DNA from 3 places in the Tahibacter amnicola genome. Region 2 is predicted to be linked to each of the others. Evidence: predicted binding sites of a transcription regulator. Region 2 holds the regulator's gene; each other region holds the start of a gene.
The links. Region 2 encodes HrcA, which represses chaperone genes, less so after heat shock. Its sites were predicted from a motif close to TTNGCACTCNNNNNNNNNGAGTGCNAA; they were not measured.

Region 1 (7,503 bases), 3.0 Mb from region 2:
CGCGCCCACGAGGTCCAGGTCGCCGTCGCGGTCGATGTCGCCGACGGCGACGCTGCGCACGCCGGCGGCCATCGACGAGATCGTACGCGCGGTGTACGTGAGCCCGTTGCGGTACCAGCCCATGATCGTGGCGGTGTTACTGGAGGCGCCGATCACGTCCTGGTCGCCGTCGCCGTCAAGGTCGGCCAGTTGCAGTGAAGCGACCGCGCCGAAGTTCGTGCCGATCGGTACGCCGCTGTCGATGGGCAGGTCCGCGGCGGAAAGCAGAGGACTCAGGACCAGCGCGGCGAGGCCGGCGGCGCGGCCGGTTCGGCGCGGCCTGATTCGTGAAGTCGGTATATGGAGCATGGGAGTTTCCAGGACGGGAGTGGCACAGCCGGCGCCGCCCGGAGTGGGCTCGCCGATGGCCGCGGATCCTCGGCGGCGGCCCGCAGCGGCGCTTGAGGAAGACCTGAGGCCCGGCTGAGGTCCGCCTGAGGAGCGGACCAACGGTGGCTCCGGTGCGCCGGAACGAACCGTGGAAGGCACCGCGGGTCGGGCAGTGGCTTGAGCCTTCCGCGCGGCTGACCGGACAATGGGCCCTCGATGCCGGCAAGCACCGCGGGTGCGGGGGAGCGGGAGTGGGCGAGGCCAATCGCGATCAGGAGTTTGTGCTGGCCGACGCGCGCGTCTGGCCGGCCCTGCTGGAGATCGAGCGCGGCGGCGAGCGCAGCCGCGTCGAGCCGCGCATGATGGAGGTGCTTGTCTATCTGGCGCAGCACGCCCCCCAGCCGGTCAGCCGGGATGCGTTGATGGAGGCCGTCTGGCCTGATCGCCCTGTATCGGAAGATTCGCTCAACCGGATCATCTCGCGCCTGCGCGCCGTGTTTGACGATGACCCGCGCAGCCCGCGCCTGATCGAAACCATTCCCCGGCGCGGGTATCGCCTGTTGCAGACGCCGCAGCAGACGGAGCCGGAGACGCTGAGCGCCGACGCGCCGGCGGAAGGTCCCGCGCAGGCCAGTACCTACGCGGCGTTCGACACCTCCGAGCGCATTGCGGACCTGATGGCGTCAGCGCCGGTGCCGGCGCAGACGGCCACGGCGGTGCCACCCCGGCCCGTGTTCGGTTACCGGTCGCTCTGGTGGATGGGAGCGGTCGTCCTGCTCGCGGCGGCCGGCACGGTGCGCGACTGGTCGCGTCCGGATGCCGCCGAGCCGCCGCCGGCGCCACGATTCGGCGTACTGACGGCCTATCCGGGCAAGGAGACGTCGGTCGCCTTTGATCGCACGGGCCAGCGTGCCGTCTTCACCTGGGACGGCGAGGCACCGGGAAATCGCGACCTCTACCTGCGTGACGTTATCGGCGGGCTGCCGCAGCGATTGACCCGCGATCCCGCCGACGACCATGCCGCCGTCTTCGCGCCGGACGGCGAGCACCTGGCCTTCGTCCGGTCGGATGCGCAGGCCCAGTGCTCGGTGCGCTGGCTGAATCTGAGCACTGGCGAGGAGCGCGAGCTGGTGACCTGCCATCCCATGGCGCACACGCGGCTCGCCGTGACCCCGGACGGCGGGCGCGTCATCTTCAACGACACGCCAGGATTGACCAGCGGACGACTGGTGGAGGTGCGCCTGGACAATCCCGTACGGCGCGACCTCACCTCGCCGCCGCCGGGCGCACACGATCACTTTCCGGCCGTCAGTCACGATGGTCGCTGGGTCGCCTTCACCCGGCTGGGTGATCTGGGCGGGCAGGATATTTTCCGCATGCCGGCAGAGGGTGGGGTCCCCGAACGCCTCACGTACCAGGACGCTGCGATCTTCAACCTGGCATGGACCCCGCGCGGCGACATCCTCTACGTGAGCGACAAGAACGGCGGGCAGGGGTTCTGGCGCGTGCGTCCGGGGAAAGTGCCGCAGTGGCTGGGGTTGTCGGAAAGCGATGTGCAGTTCCCGGCGTTGAGCGGTGACGGCCACCTGCTGAGCTTTGAGCGGGTGCAGTTGCAGTCGGGCCTGTGGCACAGCCGGCTGTCGACGGATCGCAGCGGCGGGCGGGCGGTGATGCCGTCCTCGCGGCAGGACTGGTTTCCCCGCTATTCGGCCGACGGCAGGCAATTGGTGTTCAGCAGCAATCGCAGTGGCCAGTTCGGCGTGTGGCTGGTCGACGCTGACGGCGGCGTGCCGCGCGCGCTGCGCGAAGGGCTGGGCCTGTCGCCCGTCGCACCGTCGTTCGCGCCGGACGGTACGCGCGTGATCTATTCCGAGCGGCAGCAGCACAACGCGGATATCTGCGTCATCACTGTGACTGACGGAAGCCGTCACTGCCCGGTCAGTGACCCCGCCAACGACGTGCACCCGCTGTTCACCCCGGACGGGAAGTCGATCGTGTTCGCCTCCAACCGGGCCGGCACCTACCACCTGTATCGCGCGGCAGCGGACGGCAGTGCGGTGACGCGGATCAGCGACACGCCCGCGGTGGCTCCGCTGCCCTTGGCGGACGGGCGGCTTCTCTTCATGCGCTTCGGGCGTCCGGGCCTCTGGGTGCGCGAGATCGAGGGCGCCGAACGGGAGTTGCATCCGGGCCTGCCGGCGCTGTCCTTCCGAAATTTCGACAGCGATGGCGTGGATGCCTGGTTCATCGACCAGCGCGGACACCTGCTGCGGATACCCCTGCCCGGCGGCGAGGCCGTCGACCTGGGCGAACTGGCCGGCGCGGGCGAACGATCGGGTTTCACCCTGTGCCCGGTCAGCGACGGCTATGCCTATGCGCGCATCGAGCGCGATGAAATCGATCTTGCCCTGGTGCAGGGACTCTTCGATGCCGGTGACTGGCGTTGAGCCGAATGCGTGTCGTGCCGCTGGTCAAAGATGCGGCGCAATCCACTCTTCCAGGAATTCCTGCTTGAGCGCGCCGGGGCGCGTCGCCACGATGCGGCCGTCGCGGCCGATCAGCACGCTGAACGGCAATACGCCGTAGGTATTGCCAAATTGCGTGGCGACTTGCGGCGCGGACGGCGGCGGCAGGACGATGGGATAGGCCACCGGCGTACCCGCCAGAAATTCCTTCACCGAAGCCGCATCGTCCAGTGCCAGTCCGACCACCTGCACGCCCTTGGGCGACCAGGCCTGCTGGAACTTGTCCAGGGCAGGCATCTCCTCGCGGCAGGGCGCGCACCAGGTCGCCCAGAAATTGAGCAAGACGACCTTGCCGTCCCATTGCGCCAGCTCCGTGGTGCTGCCATCCAGTTGCAGCAGGGAAAGGTCGGGGCGGCGGTCGCCCTTGCCGGCAACGACGACACCCTGCGGTGCGCGCGGCGCAGCGGCTTCGATCCAGGCATCGGCGAGCTTGCGACCAAACTCGGTACGGCTGAGGGGCGAGGTAATCCAGGGCGGCGGTACCTGCCCGGTGAGGAAGGTGCCGGAAACCAGGCCGGCCGTGCCGGCCGCCAGCGCCAGGGCGATGACCCCAATGGTGCGTTTGACGCTCATCCGCGCGGCACCTGCTGCACGCGGGCGACGAACTTGTCTGCGGCCTCGAAGCCGATCAGGCGTCGCGGGCGGACTTCCTGGCCACTCGCATCGAAGAACAGCGTGGCCGGCGGGCCGACCAGGCCGAAGCGCTTCATCAGCGCCTGGTCGACGTCGTCGTTGGCAGTGACGTCAGCCTTGAGCAGGGTGATGCCGGAAAGCGCCTGGTGCACGGACGGCTCGGTAAAGGTGAGGTGTTCCATTTCCTTGCACGCGACGCACCAGTCGGCATAGAAGTCGAGCATCACCGTCTTGCCGGCGGCGAGTTCGCGGTCGAGGTCGTCGACGCTCTTGATGGTGCGGAAGGGCAGCCCCTTCTCTTCCACCGGCGCGCCGCCGCCGCCCAGCCCCTTGAGCGGCTGCAGCAGGTCGCGCGATCCGGCGGCCACGCCGACCAGTTGCGCAGCACCGAAGATCAGCAGCAGCACGCCCAGGCTCTTCCACAGCGTGCGCCAGCCCGAAGCGTGTTCCGGCAGGCGTTCCAGTGCGCCCAGGAACACGGCGCAGGCGATCGCCAGTGCGCCGCTCATCAGCATGATCCAGGTCGGATCGAGGATGCGCGACAGCATCCAGATGGCCAGGGCCAGGAAACTCACGCCGAACACGGACTTGACCGCGTCCATCCACGCGCCGGCGCGCGGCAGGAAGCGGCCGGCCGCCGTGCCGGCGACCACCAGGGGTGCGCCCATGCCCAGCGAAAGGACGAACAGGGCCAGGCCGCCGAAGAACGGGTCGCGCGTCTGGCTGATGTACAGCACGGCCGCAGCCAGCGGCGGCGCGACGCAGGGGCCCACGATCAGGGCCGACAGCACGCCCATGATGGCCACGCCGATGAGCGATCCGCCCTGCTGGCGATTGCTGACCGTCGCAATGCGGCTCTGCCACGACGAGGGCAGCTGCAGTTCGTAGAAGCCGAACATCGACAGCGACAGCGCGACGAAAAGACCGGCGAAACTCCACAGGATCCAGGGCTTCTGGAACACGGCCTGCAGATTGGCGCCGACCAGCCCGGCCACGACGCCTGCGATGGTGAAGATCGCCGTGGACGCCAGTACATACACCAGCGACAGCACCAGGGCCCGTTTCGTGGAGACGTTCTCGCCGGCGCCGGCGATGATGCCCGAGAGGATCGGCAGCATCGGAAAGACACACGGTGTGAACGCCAGCAGCAGGCCGAATCCGAAGAACCAGAGCAGGGTCATCAGCCGGTCGCTGGAAAGGCGCGCGGCAAGGACCTGTTCTTCCGACTGTTCGCCCGCGGCATCAGTGCTCGCGACCGGGGTCTTCTGCGAAGCCGCCACCTGCTCGGCGGTTGCCGCCGGCAAGTCGATAGAGACAGTGCGGGTCATCACGGGATAGCACACGCCGTTGTCCTCGCAGCCCTGGAAGCTGGCCTCGAGCGTCATCACGGCGCCGCCGGGCTTGGGCAGGATCAAGGGAATCGGCAGCTCGACCTGGTCGAAGAACACCGTGACCATGCCGAACTTTTCGTCCTTGTGCAGCTTGCCCTCGGGCCAGCGCGGTGCGCCGAGCTGGATGCCGGCATCACCCTTGACCGTCAGCTGTGTCTTGTCGCGATAGAGGTAGTAGCCCTTGGGCATGGTCCAGCGGGCCAGCAGCTCGGTCGGGCTGCTGGCAATGGCTTCGAAACGGAAGGCCTGCTCCGGCGGCAGCGGCAGGCCGGCCTCGCCTTCCGCCGGGTCGGCCGGTGTGGCAATGGCCTTGCCACCGATCTGGCCGAGTGCGTCCTTGAGCGAAGTCGAGGCGGCCGGTGCGGCAACCGGCAGGGTTTCCACCGGGGCCGGGGCCGGCTCGCGCAGCGCCGCTGCGGTCGTGGCGGTGACCGGCGGCAGGCGCAGGCTCACCTTGGTGTTCGACGGGGGGTAGCAGATCTTCGGGTCCAGTTCGTGGCAGCCCTGGATGGAGAGCATGAACTCGACCGTGTCGGCGGCAGGATCGGCCAGGGTGAACGACTGCGTGGCGGTGGCGCTGCCGTGGTAGACCTCCACATCGCCCAGGAACTCATCGTGCTTCTTCTCGCCCGGGGCGAGGTCCAGCGTCCCCAGGGTCACTGCCGGGCTGGCTGCCTTCGTCTTGATGCGCGAGCGGTAGAGGTAATAGCCGTCCGCGACTTTCCAGTCGAGGCGGACGGTATCCCGGGTGGGTGCGGTGGCGGTCAGCGCGAAGGCTTTCTCCACCGGCAGGAGCAGGTCATCCGACTGGGCTGTCGCGCTGCCCATCCCGAGGAAAGCGGCCAGTCCGGCCAGGAAGCGGGAAATTCGGTGACTCATTGCGACTCCAGCAATCAGTGGATGACGTTCCGTGACGTACGCGGGATGCCCGGCCGAAGGTTTCGCCGGCGTCCTCATGGCGGCGCGGGGCCGACGGATCGTGCCACCCAGTCCAGGTAGGCCGGATTGCCAGCGGCGACATCGACCGCGATGACCTCGGGGAGTTCATAGGGATGCAGCGCCACCAGACGGGCGGTCAGGGCCGGCAGCTGGTCGCGGGTCGTCTTGATGAGCAGCAGGTGCTCGGCATCCCGGCACAGGCGGCCCTCCCAGACGTAGGTGGACGCCACGCCCGGCAGGCTGTTGACGCATGCGGCCAGCCGCTCCTGGACAAGCTGGCCGGCGATCCGGCCGGCCGTTTCCGCATCGGGCACGGTGCAATAGGCGATCAGGACTGACATGGCGCATCCGGAAGGGGGCTGGGTGCCGGGTGGCAGCCGCGCACGATAACCGATCCGGTCGCCGGCTCGCACCGGCCCCCTTGAAAGCCGCCGGCGGGTGCCCCAAATGCCGCCCACCGCCGCCGAGGCATTGCCTTGCGGCATTGTCCGGCTAGAATTAGCACTCACCGACCCGGAGTGCTAACAACCGGGCAATATCAGTTTCCGTTCAATCTGTTGTCTTTCATCATCTGAGGGAGTCCCCATGAAGCTTCGTCCCCTGCACGACCGCGTGATCATCAAGCGCATGGAAGAAGAGCGCATCTCCGCCGGCGGCATCGTGATTCCGGACAGCGCCACCGAGAAGCCCATCCGCGGTGAAGTCGTGGCGGCCGGCACCGGCAAGATCCTCGAAGACGGCAAGGTCCGTCCGATCGCCGTGAAGTCGGGCGACAAGGTCCTGTTCGGCAAGTACAGCGGCACTGAAGTGAAGGTCGATGGCGAGGAACTGCTCGTCATGCGCGAAGAAGACATCATGGCGGTGATCGAAGCCTGATCGCGCCCCGCGGCGCCCGTGCGCCGCGCCGACAGCTCGAAACGATCCCCCATTCCAGCATTCCTTTTGAGAGAAAATTCCCATGGCAGCCAAAGAAATCCGTTTTAGCGAAGACGCCCGCGCCCGCATGGTCCGTGGCGTGAATGTCCTGGCCAACGCCGTCAAGGCGACGCTGGGTCCGAAGGGCCGCAACGTCGTGCTCGAGAAGAGCTTCGGCGCCCCGACGATCACCAAGGACGGCGTGTCCGTTGCCAAGGAGATCGAACTGGCCGACAAGTTCGAGAACATGGGCGCCCAGATGGTGAAGGAAGTCGCCTCCAAGACCTCCGACGTCGCTGGCGACGGCACCACCACCGCCACCGTGCTGGCCCAGGCGCTGATCCGCGAAGGCATGAAGGCCGTCGCCGCCGGCATGAACCCGATGGACCTCAAGCGCGGTATCGACAAGGCCGTGCACGCCGCCGTCGCCGAGCTGAAGTCGCTCTCCAAGCCCACCGCTGACGACAAGGCGATCGCCCAGGTCGGCACGATCTCGGCCAACTCCGACGCCAACATCGGCGAAATCATCGCCGAAGCGATGAAGAAGGTCGGCAAGGAAGGCGTGATCACCGTCGAGGAAGGCTCGGGCCTGGAAAACGAACTCGACGTCGTCGAAGGCATGCAGTTCGACCGCGGCTACCTCTCGCCGTACTTCATCAACAACCAGCAGTCGATGCAGGCCGAGCTGGATGATCCGTTCATCCTGCTGCACGACAAGAAGATCTCCAACG
Region 2 (7,503 bases):
AGCTGCTCGGCGTTCTCGGGGAAGTAGTCGCCTTCGATGCGGGCCAGGGCTTCGTTCTCGAAGGTGAGGGTGAGGTTCTTGGTGTCGATCTTGCCGCCGCGGCGCTGGATCGAGGAGACATAGTCCCAGCGATCGCGCTCGAACGGGCTGGTGATCGAAGGCGTGCCCAGCAGCAGGGACACCTGGCGCTTGCTCATGCCGGGCTTGAGCTGATCCACCAGTTGCTTGGTGAGAAGGTTGCCTTGCTGGACGTCGGGACGGTAGATCAGGCCGCAGCCACTGAGGGCAATTGCTACGCAGACAGCCAAGAGTGGGCGGGCAAAACGCGTCATTGCGACGATCCGGTCAGTCATGGAAGGCGCGGATGATACACTAAGGGCGCAGCGCGAATTGGCATCCTGGCGCGGGTCCCGCCGCGGGAGCCAAGGACGACACCCCGCGCCCTTGCTCTTGATCTGCAACGATTTTCCAGCTTGCCGGCGGCGAAAGGCCCCGCGCAAGGTGAATCGTCGCGAAATGGAGCCGGCCGACATCGGCAGTGTCGCGCCATTCACCCGCTGCAGGCGCAAACAGGAGACATCATGGAATCGCAGGATTTGCGCAAGGTCGGACTGAAAGTCACGCATCCGCGCGTTCGTATTCTCGGCATCCTTGAAGATGCCGACGGCAAGCATCTCACCGCGGAAGACATCTATCGCGAACTGCTTTCGCACCAGGACGACATCGGGCTTGCCACCGTGTACCGCGTCCTGACCCAGTTCGAAGCGGCGGGGCTGGTGCTCAAGCACAATTTCGAAGGCGGCCAGGCGGTGTATGAGCTCGACCGCGGCAAGCACCACGACCACATGGTCGATATCGAGTCGGGCAAGGTGATCGAGTTCACCAGCGAGGAGATCGAGCGACTCCAGAAGGAGATCGCCGACAAGCACGGCTACGTGCTGGAAGAACACAGCCTGGTGCTGTACGTGCGCCCCAAGAAAAAGCGCTGATCGCCTCTGGTGAGGACGACAAAGGCGGCTTCGGTCGCCTTTGTCGTATCTGCGCGGCTGCGGTTTGCGGGGACTACTTGGTGGCGCGATCGAGCATCTGGCGGGCGTGAGCCAGCGTTTCCTTCGTGATCTCGATGCCGCCCAGCATGCGTGCGATCTCCTCGCGACGGGCCTTGTCGCCCAGCGCCTCGATCCGCGTCAGCGTGGTGCCGCCGTCGTTGTCCTTGCTGACGCGGAAATGATGGTGCCCCTGGGCGGCGACCTGCGGCAGGTGAGTCACGCACAGGGCCTGTCGGCTGGCGCCCAGGCGGCGCAGCTTCTGGCCGACGACCTCGGCCGTCGCGCCGCCGATCCCCGAATCGACTTCATCGAACACCATCGTGCCGACCTCGTCCAGGCCCAGCGCGGCCACCTCGATCGCCAGGCTGATCCGGGACAGCTCGCCGCCGGACGCGACCTTTCTTAAAGGGCGCGGCACCTGGCCCTGGTTCGCACAGACCAGGAACTCGCAACGCTCTGCGCCGGCGGCGTCCGGGTCATCTTTACCGTGGGGTTCCAGGTCGACGCTGAACACGCCGCCGGACATGCCCAGTTCCGCCATCAATGCACTGACTTCCTGTCCGAGACGCTCGGCCGTTTCCCGGCGCAGCCGGGACAGCAGGGCGGCCGCGCGCTTGTACTGCTCCAGGACGACCTGCCGTTCGCGCTGCAGCTCGGCGAGCACAGTGCCGGCATTGCGCAGCGTCTCCACTTCATGGCGCAGGGCTTCGGCGTGTGGTTTGAGATCAGCCATCGACAGGCGATGCCGGCGGGCCAGCTCGTGCAACTTCGACAGCTGCGACTCGACTTCTCCGAGCCGTTCCGGATCCAGGTCGAGGCTGTCCTGGTAACGCCCGAGTGAATCGGCGACCTCGCCCAGCTGAATCTCGGCCGCCTCGATCAGCTCCGCGGCACCGGCGAGGGAAGGATCCAGTTCGGCCAGCCGGGCCAGTTCCGTGCGGGCCCGCACCAGCGACCGCCGAACGGCGAATTCACTATCGCCATCAATGAGTTCCGCGACATTTGAGCTGCCCTGCAGTAACTGCCCTGCGTTGGCGAGCCGCTTGTGGGTGTCATTGAGCTCCGCCAGCTGCTCCGCCGTAAGGGCGTGGCGGTCCAGTTCGTCGAGCTGGCGCTCCAGTAGCCCCAGTCGTTCGGAGTGGTCGCCGCTGCCGGCGATGGCATCGATCTGCTTGCCGATGTCGCGCCAACGCCGCGCCGCCGCGGCCACTTCTGTCGTTGCGTCGGCGTGCTGGCCGTAGGCATCCAGCAGAGCCATCTGGTGAGTACGGTCGAGCAGGGCCTGGTGCTCGTGCTGGCCATGGATCTCGATCAGGAATTCGGCCAGCGTACCGAGCTGGCCAAGGGTGACCGGACGGCCGTTGATCCAGGCGCGCGAGCTGCCTTCCACGCGGATGACGCGGCGCAGCTGGCAGGCGCCGTCGTCGTCCAGGTCCTCGCTCTTGAGCCAGGCCTGGGCGGCGGGGGTGGTCGTCAGGTCGAACTCGGCAGCCAGCTCGGCGCGGTCGCAGCCCTGGCGCACGACGCCGGCGTCTGCGCGCGTGCCGGACAACAGGAGCAGTGCGTCGACCATCAGGGACTTGCCGGCACCGGTTTCGCCGGTGACGACGGTCAATCCGTTCTGGAAGCTGATGTCGGCCTCGCCGACGATGGCGAAATCCTTGACGTACAGGGAACGCAGCATGCCCGGGTCCGTGATATCGGCAGACCACAAACTCTAGCAGGATGCTGTCGCAGGTTGAGAGACAGCCCCGCGGGTTACCGGGGTGGACGACGGCTTGCCGAGTGCCGCGCGCCGTGTATCCTCCGGGGCAATGTCCCGTACCAGTTCGACCCACCCCTGGATCCCCGCGCTCGCCAGCTGCTGCGGACGCTGATCGCCCAGTACGTCGTTGACGGCCAGCCCGTCGGCTCCCGCACCCTGGCCCGGTCGTCCGGGCTGGATGTGAGTCCGGCGACGATCCGCAACGTCATGTCAGACCTGGAAGAACTGGGTCTGGTCGCCGCGCCGCATGCATCGGCAGGCCGGGTGCCGACAGCCCAGGGCTACCGCGTCTTCGTCGACAGCCTGCTGGAACTGCGGCCGCTGGGCGAACCGCAGGTGGAGGAGCTGCGCCGCGAGCTGTCGGCTGTCGCGCCGACGCCGGACCTTCTCAACAGCGCCTCGTCGCTGCTGTCGCAGCTCACCCATTTCGTCGGTGTCGTGACGGTGCCCCAGCACCAGGAAGTACCGTTCCGCCACATCGACTTCGTTCCGCTGGACGCCCGCCGGACGCTGGTCATCCTGGTCTTCACCGACGGCCAGGTGCAGAACCGGGTCATTGAACTGGAGCGGGCCTACTCGGCATCGGAGCTGGAGCAGGTGGCCAACTACCTCAATGCCCAGTTTTCCGGGCAGCGCCTGGACGAGATCCGACTGCGCCTCCTGCGGGAAATGCAGGAAACCAGTGCCCAGCTCAACCGCCTGATGAGCGCGGCGGTGGATGTCGCACAGCGCGCGTTCGACGCCGCTCCCCAGCCCGATGTCTTCGTGGCCGGCCAGACTAATCTGATGGGCGTGCAGGACCTTTCCAACCTCGAACGGCTGCGTGACCTCTTCGAAGCCTTCCAGCGCAAGCGCGACCTGCTGGCCGTGCTGGAACGGTGCGCCCGGGCCGAGGGCGTGCGGCTGTTCATCGGCGAGGAATCCGGGTTTGCCGCCCTGGAAAACTGCAGCCTGGTGACGGCGCCGTATGGTATCGGCGGGCGGGTCCTGGGGGTGCTCGGAGTGATCGGGCCGACCCGCATGGCCTACGAGCGGGTGATCCCGGTTGTGGAGGCTACGGCACAGATTTTGTCGGGTGCCTTGAACCGGGCGCACACGCCCCAATAGCAAGGCCGCTCGCCAAACCGTATCATCCCGCGCCCCGTGGGGTACGGGACCGAACTCGCCGGAGTCTTAATGCAAAACATCGATCCGACCGCGTCCGCAAGGGCGGACGGCCCTAACAGTGGTTTGTCCGACGCCGAAGCCGCCGTCAATGCGGACATCGAGGCCCTGAGCCAGCAGCTGGCCCAGGCCGAATCTGCCGTGGCCGACATGCGTGATGTCCTGTTGCGTGAACGCGCCGAGCTGGAGAACCAGCGCCGCCGCCTGCAGCGCGACCTGGAGCAGGCGCGCAGGTTCGCCAACGAACGTCTGCTTTCTGACCTGTTGCCCGTGTGCGACAGCCTGGAGCGGGGCCTGGCCATCGAGACGGCCGATAGCGCAGCCCTGCGCGAAGGCATGGACCTGACCCTCAAGACCCTGAACAAGGTGGTCGAGGCCAATGGCCTGAAAGCGGTGGATCCGGTCGGACAGCCGTTCAATCCGGAACTCCACCAGGCCATGAGCATGATCGATAGTCCCGATCACGCTTCCGGCACGGTGGTCAGCACGATGCAGAAGGGTTATGTGCTCAACGAGCGTTTGTTGCGCCCGGCGCTGGTTGCCGTGGCCAAGTAAGCACACTTGATTTGACCTTAGGCACCCCTAAATAGCGCGACAGTGGAAGCCGCCACAGGCTTCGAAAGATTTGAGGAGAGCGACAAATGGGCAAGATCATCGGCATCGACCTCGGCACGACCAACTCGTGCGTAGCGGTGATTGAAGGCACCACCGCGCGGGTGATCGAGAATTCGGAAGGAGACCGCACGACGCCGTCGATCGTGGCCTTCACGAAGGACGGTGAAGTCCTGGTGGGTGCGCCGGCCAAGCGGCAGAGCGTCACTAACCCGAAGAACACCTTCTACGCGGTGAAGCGCCTGATCGGCCGCAAGTTCACCGACGCGGAAGTCAAGAAAGACCTGGACCTCGTGCCCTACGGCATCGTCGCCCATGAGAATGGCGACGCCTGGGTGGCGACCTCCGACGGCAAGAAGATGGCACCGCCGGAAATCTCGGCCAAGGTGCTGATGAAGATGAAGAAGACCGCCGAAGACTATCTCGGCGAACCGGTGACCGAAGCCGTGATCACGGTGCCGGCCTATTTCAACGACTCGCAGCGCCAGGCGACCAAGGACGCCGGCCGTATCGCGGGCCTTGAAGTCAAGCGCATCATCAACGAGCCCACCGCGGCCGCCCTGGCCTACGGCCTGGACAAGGCCGGTGGCAAGGACCGCAAGATCGCCGTGTACGACCTCGGCGGCGGTACGTTCGACGTTTCGATCATCGAAATCGCCGATATCGACGGCGAGAAGCAGTTCGAAGTGCTCGCCACCAACGGCGACACCTTCCTGGGCGGCGAAGACTTCGACAAGCGCGTCATCGACTACCTTGTGGAAGAATTCAAGAAGGACCAGGGCATCGATCTGAAGAACGACCCGCTGGCCCTGCAGCGCCTGAAAGATGCTGCCGAGCGCGCCAAGATCGAACTGTCTTCCAGCCACCAGACCGAAGTGAACCTGCCGTACGTCACGGCGGACGCCTCCGGTCCGAAGCACCTGAACATCAAGCTGACCCGCGCCAAGCTCGAAGCGCTGGTGGATGACCTGATCAAGAAGACGATCGAGCCCTGCCGCATCGCGCTCAACGATGCGTCGCTGCGCGTATCGGACATCACCGAAGTCATCCTCGTCGGCGGTATGACCCGCATGCCGAAGGTGCAGGAAGCCGTAAAGGACTTCTTCGGCAAGGAGCCGCGCAAGGACGTCAACCCGGACGAAGCCGTCGCCGTCGGCGCCGCGATCCAGGGCGGTGTGCTCGGTGGCACCGTCAAGGACGTCCTGCTGCTCGACGTGACCCCGCTGTCGCTGGGTATCGAAACCCTCGGTGGCGTGTTCACCAAGCTGATCGAGAAGAACACCACCATTCCGACCAAGGCGTCGCAGGTGTTCTCCACTGCGGAAGACAACCAGTCCGCCGTGACCGTGCACGTGCTGCAGGGCGAGCGCGAACAGGCCCGCTTCAACAAGTCGCTGGCCAAGTTCGATCTCGCCGGTATCGAAGCGGCGCCGCGCGGCATGCCGCAGATCGAAGTCGCCTTCGACATCGACGCGAACGGCATCCTGCACGTCCACGCCAAGGACAAGAAGACCGGCAAGGAACAGCGCATCGAGATCAAGGCCGGTTCGGGCCTGTCCGATGACGAAATCCAGCGCATGGTCCGTGACGCGGAAGCCAACAAGGAAGAAGACCGCAAGTTCCATGAACTGGTCGCCACGCGCAACAAGGCGGACCAGCTGGTCCACGCCACGCGCAGCGCCATCAAGGATCACGGCGGCAAGGTGCCCGACCAGATCGGCCGTATCGAAGAAGCCCTGTCGGACCTGGAAAAGGTCATGAAGGGCGACGACAAGGCGGCCATCGAATCGCGCACGACCAAGCTGGAAGAAACCGCGCAGGCGCTGTTTGCCGCCGCTTCGGCGGGCGGCGACGCCCCGGGTGCGGGCCCGCAGGCTTCGGCCGGTGCCGGCGCTGCTGGCGGTGCGCGCAACGACGATGTGGTCGATGCCGAGTTCACGGAAGTGAACGACAAGAAGTAAGGCGCGGGATGCGCTCAACGAAAACGGACAGCCATGGCTGTCCGTTTTCGTTTTGATTCTGGCTGAGGTGGTGGGGCGTATGGCCGGACGGCTCGTCGAATGGGTTGACGCCATGAACCGTCGCAACCGCACTCAAGACTGCGCGCGGGGACGAGAATGCTTCTGATGGCAATAGGTGTCGGCCGCGAGACTTGGGAACCCTCGATGCAGGAGGAATCCCGTCGCATCCTGGTCGACGTTGTAGGGCCGAAGCAGGGCGCTTCTCAGCGGTTGGATATGATGAGGACTACCGCGCTCTTCACATTTGCACGGGACGCTTTTGGTCAATGCATTGCTGCGTGCCGCGGTTCCCTTTGTCTTTTGGTTTCTGCGAAAGCAAGACATCGCTCTGCTTGCGCTGCTTCGTGAACACGTGAATTTCCAGGCTGATTCGAAATGAGCAAGCGCGATTACTACGAAGTCCTCGGCGTCGAACGCAACGTCAACGACGATGACCTGAAAAAGGCGTTTCGCCGCCTGGCGATGAAGTACCACCCGGACCGTAATCCGGACGCCGACGCGCAGGAGAAGTTCAAGGAGGCCAAGGAGGCCTACGAGGTGCTCTGCGACAAGCAGAAGCGCGCGCTCTACGACCAGCACGGCCACGCCGCCTTCGAGGCCGGCATGGGCGGTCGCGGTGGTGCTGGATTCCACGGCGATGTCGGCGACATCTTCGGAGACATTTTCTCGGACATTTTCGGCATGGGCCGTGGCGGTGGCGCGCAGCGCCCCGGCGCGGCTCCGACCTGCGCTACATGCTTGAGCTCGACCTGGAAGAAGCCGTTTTCGGCATCGACCGCGAAATCGAAGTACCGACCCTGGTCAGCTGCAAGACCTGTACCGGCACCGGATCGGCGGACGGCAAGACGTCCACCTGCAACACCTGCCGGGGGCATGGCCGCGTGCGCATGCA
Region 3 (7,503 bases), 3.0 Mb from region 2:
GCGCAGACCCGACGCGCGCGCGCATCGTGCTGGTCGAGGCCGGCACCCGGGTCCTCTCGACCTTGCCCGAGCCGCTGTCGCAAAAGGCCCGCCAGCAACTGGAGCGTCTGGGCGTGGAAGTGCAGACCGGCGCGCCGGTCACGGCCGTGGATGCGGACGGGATCAGCCTGGGCGACGAGCGGATCGAAGCCCGGACTGTGCTGTGGGCGGCCGGCGTTGCCGCTTCGCCCCTGGGGCGCAGTCTCGGCGTGAGCCTTGATCGCGCCGGCCGCGTGCCGGTCGCCTCCGACCTGCGGGTGCCGGGGCACGACGCGGTCTTCGTCATCGGCGACCTTGCCACGCTCAGTGTCGACGGCAAGCCCGTGCCTGGCGTCGCGCCGGCGGCCAAGCAGATGGGCACCCACGCGGCACGCATGATCCGTCGACTGATCGGCGGCCAGAGCACCAGCGGGTTCCGCTACCGGGATTTCGGCAACCTCGCCACGATCGGACGCTGGGCGGCCGTCGCCGATCTCGGACGCGTCCGGCTGTCGGGAATGGTGGCGTGGCTGTTCTGGCTGTTCATCCACATCCTGTTCCTGATCGGCTTCCGCAGCCGGCTGATCGTGCTGATCAACTGGGCCTGGTCCTATTGGACCTACCAGCGCCACGCGCGGATCATCGTCGGCACGGAGCCCGGAGAAACCAGGCCGGCGGCGGATACCGACGCGGTAAACCGCGAACGTGTGGAACCGGCCGGGGCTGACCCCCGCCGCAAAACAGCGGCTGCCCCGTAGCGGGCCCACCAACGAAAACGGCCCCTTCCGGGGCCGTTTTCTTTCATGACTGGCGACGGGGATCAGGCAACGAACAGCGCGCGAATCTTCTTCATCGCATTGGCTTCGATCTGGCGGATACGCTCCGCGGATACGCCGTATTCGTCGGCTAGTTCCTGCAGCGTGGCCTTTTCGCCGTCCTTGAGCCAGCGGCGCGCGATGATGTCGCGGGAGCGGGCATCCAGGCGGGCCAGACCTTCGGTCAGCACTTCGAGCTGGTTATCTTCCTGGTCCTGGTTGGCCAGCGACTCGTACGGGTCGGCGCGATGGTCGACGAGGTAGGCAACCGGGGCCGGCGGGGTGTCTTCGTCCGAATCCTGCGGTGCGTCGAAGCCGACGTCGCGGCCGGCCAGGCGGGATTCCATCTCAAGCACCGTCGCCACCGGCACGCCCAGTTCCTTGGCCACGCTCTGGACTTCCTCGTGGTTCATCCAGCCCAGGCGCTTTTTCGACTTGCGCAGGTTGAAGAACAGCTTGCGCTGCGCCTTGGTCGTGGCGACCTTGACGATGCGCCAGTTGCGCAGGATGAACTCGTGCATCTCGGCGCGGATCCAGTGGACCGCGAAGGAGACCAGGCGCACGCCCAGGGTCGGGTCGAAGCGCTTGACCGCCTTCATCAGGCCGATATTGCCTTCCTGGACGAGGTCTCCCAGGGGAAGGCCGTATCCCTGGTAGCCGCGCGCCACGTGGACCACGAAGCGCAGGTGCGACAGCACCAGCCGTTTGGCGGCCGCGAGATCATTCTCATAGCGCAGCCGTTCGGCCAGGTCCTGTTCCTCGTCCTGGGTCAGCATCGGTACCCGGTGCACGGCGCTGATGTACGCGTCGAGACTTCCAAGGGCACTCGGAATCGGCAGGTTGTTGCTGACAAGGGCAAGGGCTTCACTCATGGCTTGAAACCTCCAATTCTGTGCTTAGGTTAGCACTCGCCAGATGTGAGTGCTAAAGCCGGCGGGAGTTCCCGTTGTTTTTGCAACGGAGCCCTGCTGCGACCCGACCAATATTGTACCAGAGAGTACAGTAAAATAGTTAGGCCGCCGTGAGGGCGGGTGCCGGCCCGACCTGCCAGTCGATCGGGGCGGTCCCGTTCGCTTTCAAGTACTCATTCGCCCGCGAGAAGTGCCCGCAGCCCAAAAAGCCCCGGTGCGCGGACAGCGGCGAGGGGTGGGGCGCCTTCAAGACGCAGTGCCGGCGGGTGTCGATCAGCCGCCCCTTGGACTGGGCATACGATCCCCACAGCATGAACACCAGGCCGTCCCGCTCGCGGTTGAGACAGTCGATCACGGCATCCGTGAAGCCCTCCCAGCCCTTGCCCTGGTGAGAATTGGCCATGCCCTGCTCCACCGTCAGCACGGCGTTGAGCAGCAGCACGCCCTGTTCCGCCCAGCGCAGCAGGCAGCCGTGGTTGGGCGGGGGGATTGCCAGATCACGCTGGATCTCCGCGTACATGTTCCGCAGCGATGGCGGAATGGGCACGCCGGGCATCACGGAAAAACACAGGCCATGGGCCTGGTTGGGGCCGTGGTAAGGATCCTGGCCCAGGATCACGACTTTCACCCGGTCAAAGGGCGTGGCGTCGAGCGCACTGAAAATATGGCGCGGCGGCGGATAGATCACCTTGCCCGCCCGCAGCTCGGTGCGCAGGAACTGCGACAGCGCAGTCATCTCAGGACGCTCGAAGTAGTCACCGAGCCGTTCTTTCCAGCTCGGTTCGAGCTTCAATTTGGATTCGCTCATGGGGCGCTCCGGCAAACAGGCGTCGGGTTTTGCCTGCCTGGCCTCTTTCCGTCAAGCACCGCGCCGCATGGCGCTAGGCCGGATTGAGTTTGCCGCGTGCGTGGAGGCCCACCCGCAGCTGGAACAGCAGCTTGGTAATGAGGAGGCGCTCCTCGATCGGCTTCTCGACCAGGTCGTTCGCGCCGGCCCGCAGGAGGGCGGCCTGGTTCTTGGGGTTGTCATCACCGGTCATCACCAGCACCGGCAGCTGCGCCTTGCTGTAGTTGAACTCGGTGCGGATGCGCTCGAGCAGGTCGCCGCCGGTGAGCTCGCCCTTGAGGTTGACGTCGGTAAGGACGATATCCGCACCCGGCACCTTGCCCTGTGCCTTGGCGGTTTCCAGCAGCGCCAGGGCGTCCTCCACGCTGACCACGTGCAGCACGGTCAGGCCGTGCTTTTCCATCATGCGGCGCGTGGCGAGCGCCACGACGCGGCTGTCCTCGACATAGAGCACTTCGCCAGTGGCGTTGGATTCCGGCCGCACATAGCCGCGGATGAACGACGCCAGCGCGTTGAACCCGAGTGACTTGTCGAAGTAGTCGGTTACCGCCTCCGACAAGGTGCGCGCCACCAGGCGCTCCTGCACATCGCCGGAAACCACCACGATGGGGATGTAGGCCTGCGGTGCGTGTTCGCGGATGTACTGGGCCAGCTCCAGGCCGTCCATGTCCGGCAGGCGCAGGGCGGTGGTGACGAAATCGACCACGCCCGACTCCAGCTGCTGCTTGGCTTCCGCGCCGGTTTCGCAGGCCAGGACGGTGACGCCCGGCAAGTCGGCCTTGAGCACCTGCTCGATCAGGCGGCGCACCACCTTGGATCCGTCCACGACCATCACGCGCGGCTCGTCGCTGGCGATGTGTCGGGTGAGATGCGCTTCCATGGTTCCCCCTGCGGAACTCCGTGCTGTCAACGCGATTGGGACCCTCGATCGAAGCGGCGCCGGAATCGACTGGAGCACGCCACGCTCATTCGGGATGACCTTCGGCCAGATGCCGTGCGGTTGCAAGCATAGCGCCAAGCCAGCCTAAAACGGCACTGATCAGCGGCACCGCAGCCCCCGACATTGGGTTGAGACCGCTCAATACGAAACGATGGTCGTAGCTTTCCAGCAGGTGCGTGACGGGCGCGGCCATTGCCCACTGCACCGCCAGCACCACCAGCAGCGCGAACACACCACTGAAGAGCCCGTACCAGATGCCGGTATACAGGAAGGGCCGGCGCACGAAGCCCGGACTCGCCCCGATCAATTGCATGACGGCAATCTCCTCCGCACGCGACTGGATATCCATGCGAACCGTGTTGCCGACCACCAGCAATGTGCCCAGCGCCAGCAGTCCGGCGAGGATGACGCCGGCACGCTGCCCCAGCCCGAGAATCGCGCCCAGGCGACGCCGCCAGGCGGCGTCGTACTGCACCAGGTCGACATCGGCATCCGCGCGCAGCGCCGCCAGCACGTCGGGCTCGGCGCCGTCGCGACGTTCCTGCGGCGTCACGATCACGACATCCGGCAACGGGTTCACCTGCAGGACATCCAGGGCGTCGGCAAAGCCGGACATGGCGCGGAATTCTTCCAGTCCCTCGGCCGGCGTCTTGCGCTTGACCGCGGTCACGTCAGACCGCGCAGTCACGCGTCCGACCAGGGCCTGCACGCGATCCTCCGCCGTGCCCGGCTTCATGAACACCGTGATCTCGCGCGCGTCCTGCCAGCCACCGCTCAGCCCACGGGCGTTGTCCAGCAGGATCAGGAACAGCAGCGGCAGTGCCAGCGCCAGGCCCATCACCAGCGCCGTCAGTGTCGTTGCCCAAGGCCGTGCGAGCAGGCGCCCGAGACTGGAAAACAAACTATACAAATGCTGATCGCGCCAACTGCGCAGACTCGGCCGGCTGCGCGTGACCGTGCGTTCGGCGGGCCGGGGCGCGGCAGCGGTTTTCAAGCGATTGGCGGGCGCCTTCTTGCGGAACATCACGGATCTCCCGGGCGCCAGTCGTCGAGCAGGCGCCCGTGATCGAGCACCAGCACCCGTTTGCCCATCCGCTTGACCAGCGGCAGATCGTGGCTGGCGATCAGCACGGTGGTGCCGACCTGCTGAAAATCCGCGAAGAGCTGCATGATCTCGGCGGACAGCTGCGGATCGAGATTGCCGGTCGGCTCGTCGGCGATCAACACCGCCGGCTTGGCCACGATCGCCCGGGCTATGCCGACGCGCTGCTGCTCTCCCGTCGATAGCGTCACGGGCGCCGCCCGTTCGCGGTCGAGCAGGCCCACCTTGTCGAGCGAGGCGCGCACCCGCTTGCCCACTTCGTCGCGCGGCAGACCGGCGATGATCAGCGGCAGCGCCACGTTGTCATAGACGCTGCGGTCCATCAGAAGCCGGTGATCCTGGAACACCATGCCGATGCCACGGCGATGCTGGGGAATGCCGCGCGCGCGCATGCCGTGCAGGTTGTGGCCGTTGACCGTGACATGCCCGCGCGTGGGTCGCTCGATCAGTCCGATCAGCTTGAGCAGGGTGCTCTTGCCCGCGCCCGAATGGCCGGTGATGAAGGCCATCTCGCCCGCCGCCAGTTCGAACGACAAGGACTGCAGCGCTTCGTGGCCCGACGGATAGCGCTTGGTGACTTGGTCGAAGCGGATCATTTGACCATCTGGTTCAGATTGAAGATCGGCAGCAGGATGGCCAGCACGATGAAAAGCACCATGGCGCCTACCAGCAGGATGACGGCCGGCCCCAGCACCGCGGTCAACACGGCGAGCCAGCGGTCCAGCTCCTTGGCCTGGTGATTGGCCGCTTCATCCAGCATGCGTTCGAGCTGCCCGGACTTCTCGCCACTGGCGATCAAGCGCAGCGCGACGGGTGGAAAATAGCCGCTGTCAGCCAGCGCCCGGGAGAATGCCCCACCTTCGCGCACACGGTGCGCCGCGCGCCGCATGGCGTCGCGCATAGGCAGGTTGGGAACCACTTGCGCGGCGATGCTCAGGGCATCCAGGAGCGGCACCGCGCTGGCCGACAGCAGGGCCAGGGTGCGCGCCGCGCGTGCCGTATTCGACGCGCGGGTCAGACGCCCCACCAGCGGCAGCCGCAGTACGAGCCGATGCCACGCGAAACGCACCGGTTCGCGTCGCAGCGCGACGGCCACCAGGGCAATGAGCGCCACCAGCGTCAGCGCGATCAGCCAGCCCCAGTCCTTCACGCCCGACGATAAGCCGATCAGTATTTCGGTCGGCAGCGGCAGCCGCTGCTTCAGATTGGAGAACACCCCGACGATCTGGGGCACCACGTACACCAGCAGCCCCGTGACGACGCCGACCGCCACCAGCGTCAGAAGGATGGGATAGGCGAGCGCCGTGAGTACTTTCTGGCGCAGTGCGTCGCGCGACTCGGCGTAGTCGGCCAGTCGCTCGAGCACCGTGTCGAGCCGCCCGGACTGTTCGCCCGCCGCAATCGACGCGCGATAGATTTCCGGAAACGTCTCGGGATACTCCGAGAAGGCAGCCGCCAGCCCGGCGCCTTCCATCACGCGGGCCCGCAGGGCCACTGTCAGGGTACGCGAGCGCTCGTCCTCGCCCTGCTCGGCCAGCGCCGCGAGCGCCTCGTCGATGGGAAGTCCCGCGGCCAGCAGTGTCGCCAGCTGGCGGGTGAAGAGGGACAGTTGCGATGCCGAGAGTCCGCGGCGTCCGAACGTCGCACCCTTGCGCGATTCCTCGACCGCCGTCACCTCAAGCGGATTGAGTCCACGCTCACGCAGAGCCTGGCGCACGGCACGTGCCGTATCACCTTGCAGCACGCCGCGCTGCGTCTTGCCATTGGCATCCAGGGCCTGGTAAGCAAATGCCGGCACGCGAGTTCCGATCGGGTAGGACGAACCCGGATTGTGACCCGAATGGCGCGGCCAGGGCAGCCCCCCGCGGCGCCGGTTTGCGCCGCGGGGCCCGCGTTGCCGGGATCCATGCCCCGGCAGCCCTGTTTCACGAGAAGACCATCACGCTTCCGGCAATTTCGTGGCGCCGCCGGCCACTCCGGTCACGCGGCCGTCGACACCGCCGCGGTCCCCGGCGTCCGTCGTCCGCGCAGGAACGCCGGCGCCAGCAACGTGATCAGGAACAGCGACATCGCACCGCTGATTGACAAGGCCAGCGCCACCAGAGCCCCCAGGTGCACGATCGGCGTGAACTCGGACATCAACAGGGTGAGGAAACCGATCGAGAACACCGCGACGTTGAACACGATCGACTGGCCGCCGTGCCGCACCGCGTGCAGCAAGGCCTCATCGAGCGCCAGCCCCTCCTCGCGGGCAATCTGGATGCGGTGCAGGTAATGCACCGAATAGTCGACGATGCCCACGACCAGGAACGAGATGATCGCCGTGCCGATATTCAGGTCAATGCCGAACGTCGCCATGAAGCCGTAGTAACACACCATCGTGGCCGCGAGCGGCAGCGTGGCAAGGATGCCCTGACGCACTGAACGCAGCCACAGCATCAGCACGGTCGCCACGGCGAGCAGGGCGTACAACGCGCTGGAGAGCTGGCCCTGGATGATTTCGTCGAGCACGCCGGTCCAGATGACAGGCGTGCCGCCGAGCTTCACCTGCACGCCCGGCGGCGTGTTGTCGGCGAGCCAGCGATTGAGCGCTGTCAGAAGCGCGTCGTACTCCGAGGCGCGCGTGGTGTTCATCGTGAACATCGTGACGGCCTTGGAGAAGTCGCGATTGAGCACGTTGGTCAGGTCTGAACCGCCGCCGTTCTCGTACATCAGCACCGACTGCGCGACGATGTCGTCGCCCTTTACGACCGCTTCGGTCCGCTCCCCCGTCTCGGGATCGACACTGACCACCGTTTCGCTCGCCTGGGGCAGGCGGTCGTAGGCCAGATCCATGTCGTGCATCACCAGGTTCAGGCGCTTGATGTACT

Region 1: the regulator HrcA is predicted to act here: its motif matches at 6,356-6,382, upstream of groES (co-chaperone GroES).
Region 3: the regulator HrcA is predicted to act here: its motif matches at 1,735-1,761, upstream of rpoH (RNA polymerase sigma factor RpoH).

What each region holds. Positions count from the first base shown of each region.
Region 1 covers NZ_CP104694.1:915,825-923,327, forward strand. The annotation lists gene N4264_RS03820 (FG-GAP repeat domain-containing protein) at 1-348, opposite strand, end outside; gene N4264_RS03825 (winged helix-turn-helix domain-containing protein) at 501-2,816, shown strand; gene N4264_RS03830 (TlpA family protein disulfide reductase) at 2,841-3,467, opposite strand; gene N4264_RS03835 (protein-disulfide reductase DsbD) at 3,464-5,797, opposite strand; gene cutA (divalent-cation tolerance protein CutA) at 5,872-6,198, opposite strand; gene groES (co-chaperone GroES) at 6,443-6,733, shown strand; gene groL (chaperonin GroEL) at 6,816-7,503, shown strand, end outside.
Region 2 covers NZ_CP104694.1:4,349,941-4,357,443, reverse strand. The annotation lists gene N4264_RS16905 (outer membrane protein assembly factor BamE) at 1-332, opposite strand, end outside; gene fur (ferric iron uptake transcriptional regulator) at 582-989, shown strand; gene recN (DNA repair protein RecN) at 1,063-2,733, opposite strand; gene hrcA (heat-inducible transcriptional repressor HrcA) at 2,851-3,921, shown strand; gene grpE (nucleotide exchange factor GrpE) at 3,991-4,533, shown strand; gene dnaK (molecular chaperone DnaK) at 4,620-6,551, shown strand; partial or broken gene dnaJ (molecular chaperone DnaJ) at 6,987-7,503, shown strand, end outside.
Region 3 covers NZ_CP104694.1:1,328,545-1,336,047, reverse strand. The annotation lists gene N4264_RS05555 (NAD(P)/FAD-dependent oxidoreductase) at 1-776, shown strand, start outside; gene rpoH (RNA polymerase sigma factor RpoH) at 839-1,705, opposite strand; gene ung (uracil-DNA glycosylase) at 1,845-2,552, opposite strand; gene N4264_RS05540 (response regulator) at 2,626-3,471, opposite strand; gene ftsX (permease-like cell division protein FtsX) at 3,557-4,555, opposite strand; gene ftsE (cell division ATP-binding protein FtsE) at 4,555-5,229, opposite strand; gene gspF (type II secretion system inner membrane protein GspF) at 5,226-6,431, opposite strand; gene N4264_RS05520 (efflux RND transporter permease subunit) at 6,614-7,503, opposite strand, start outside.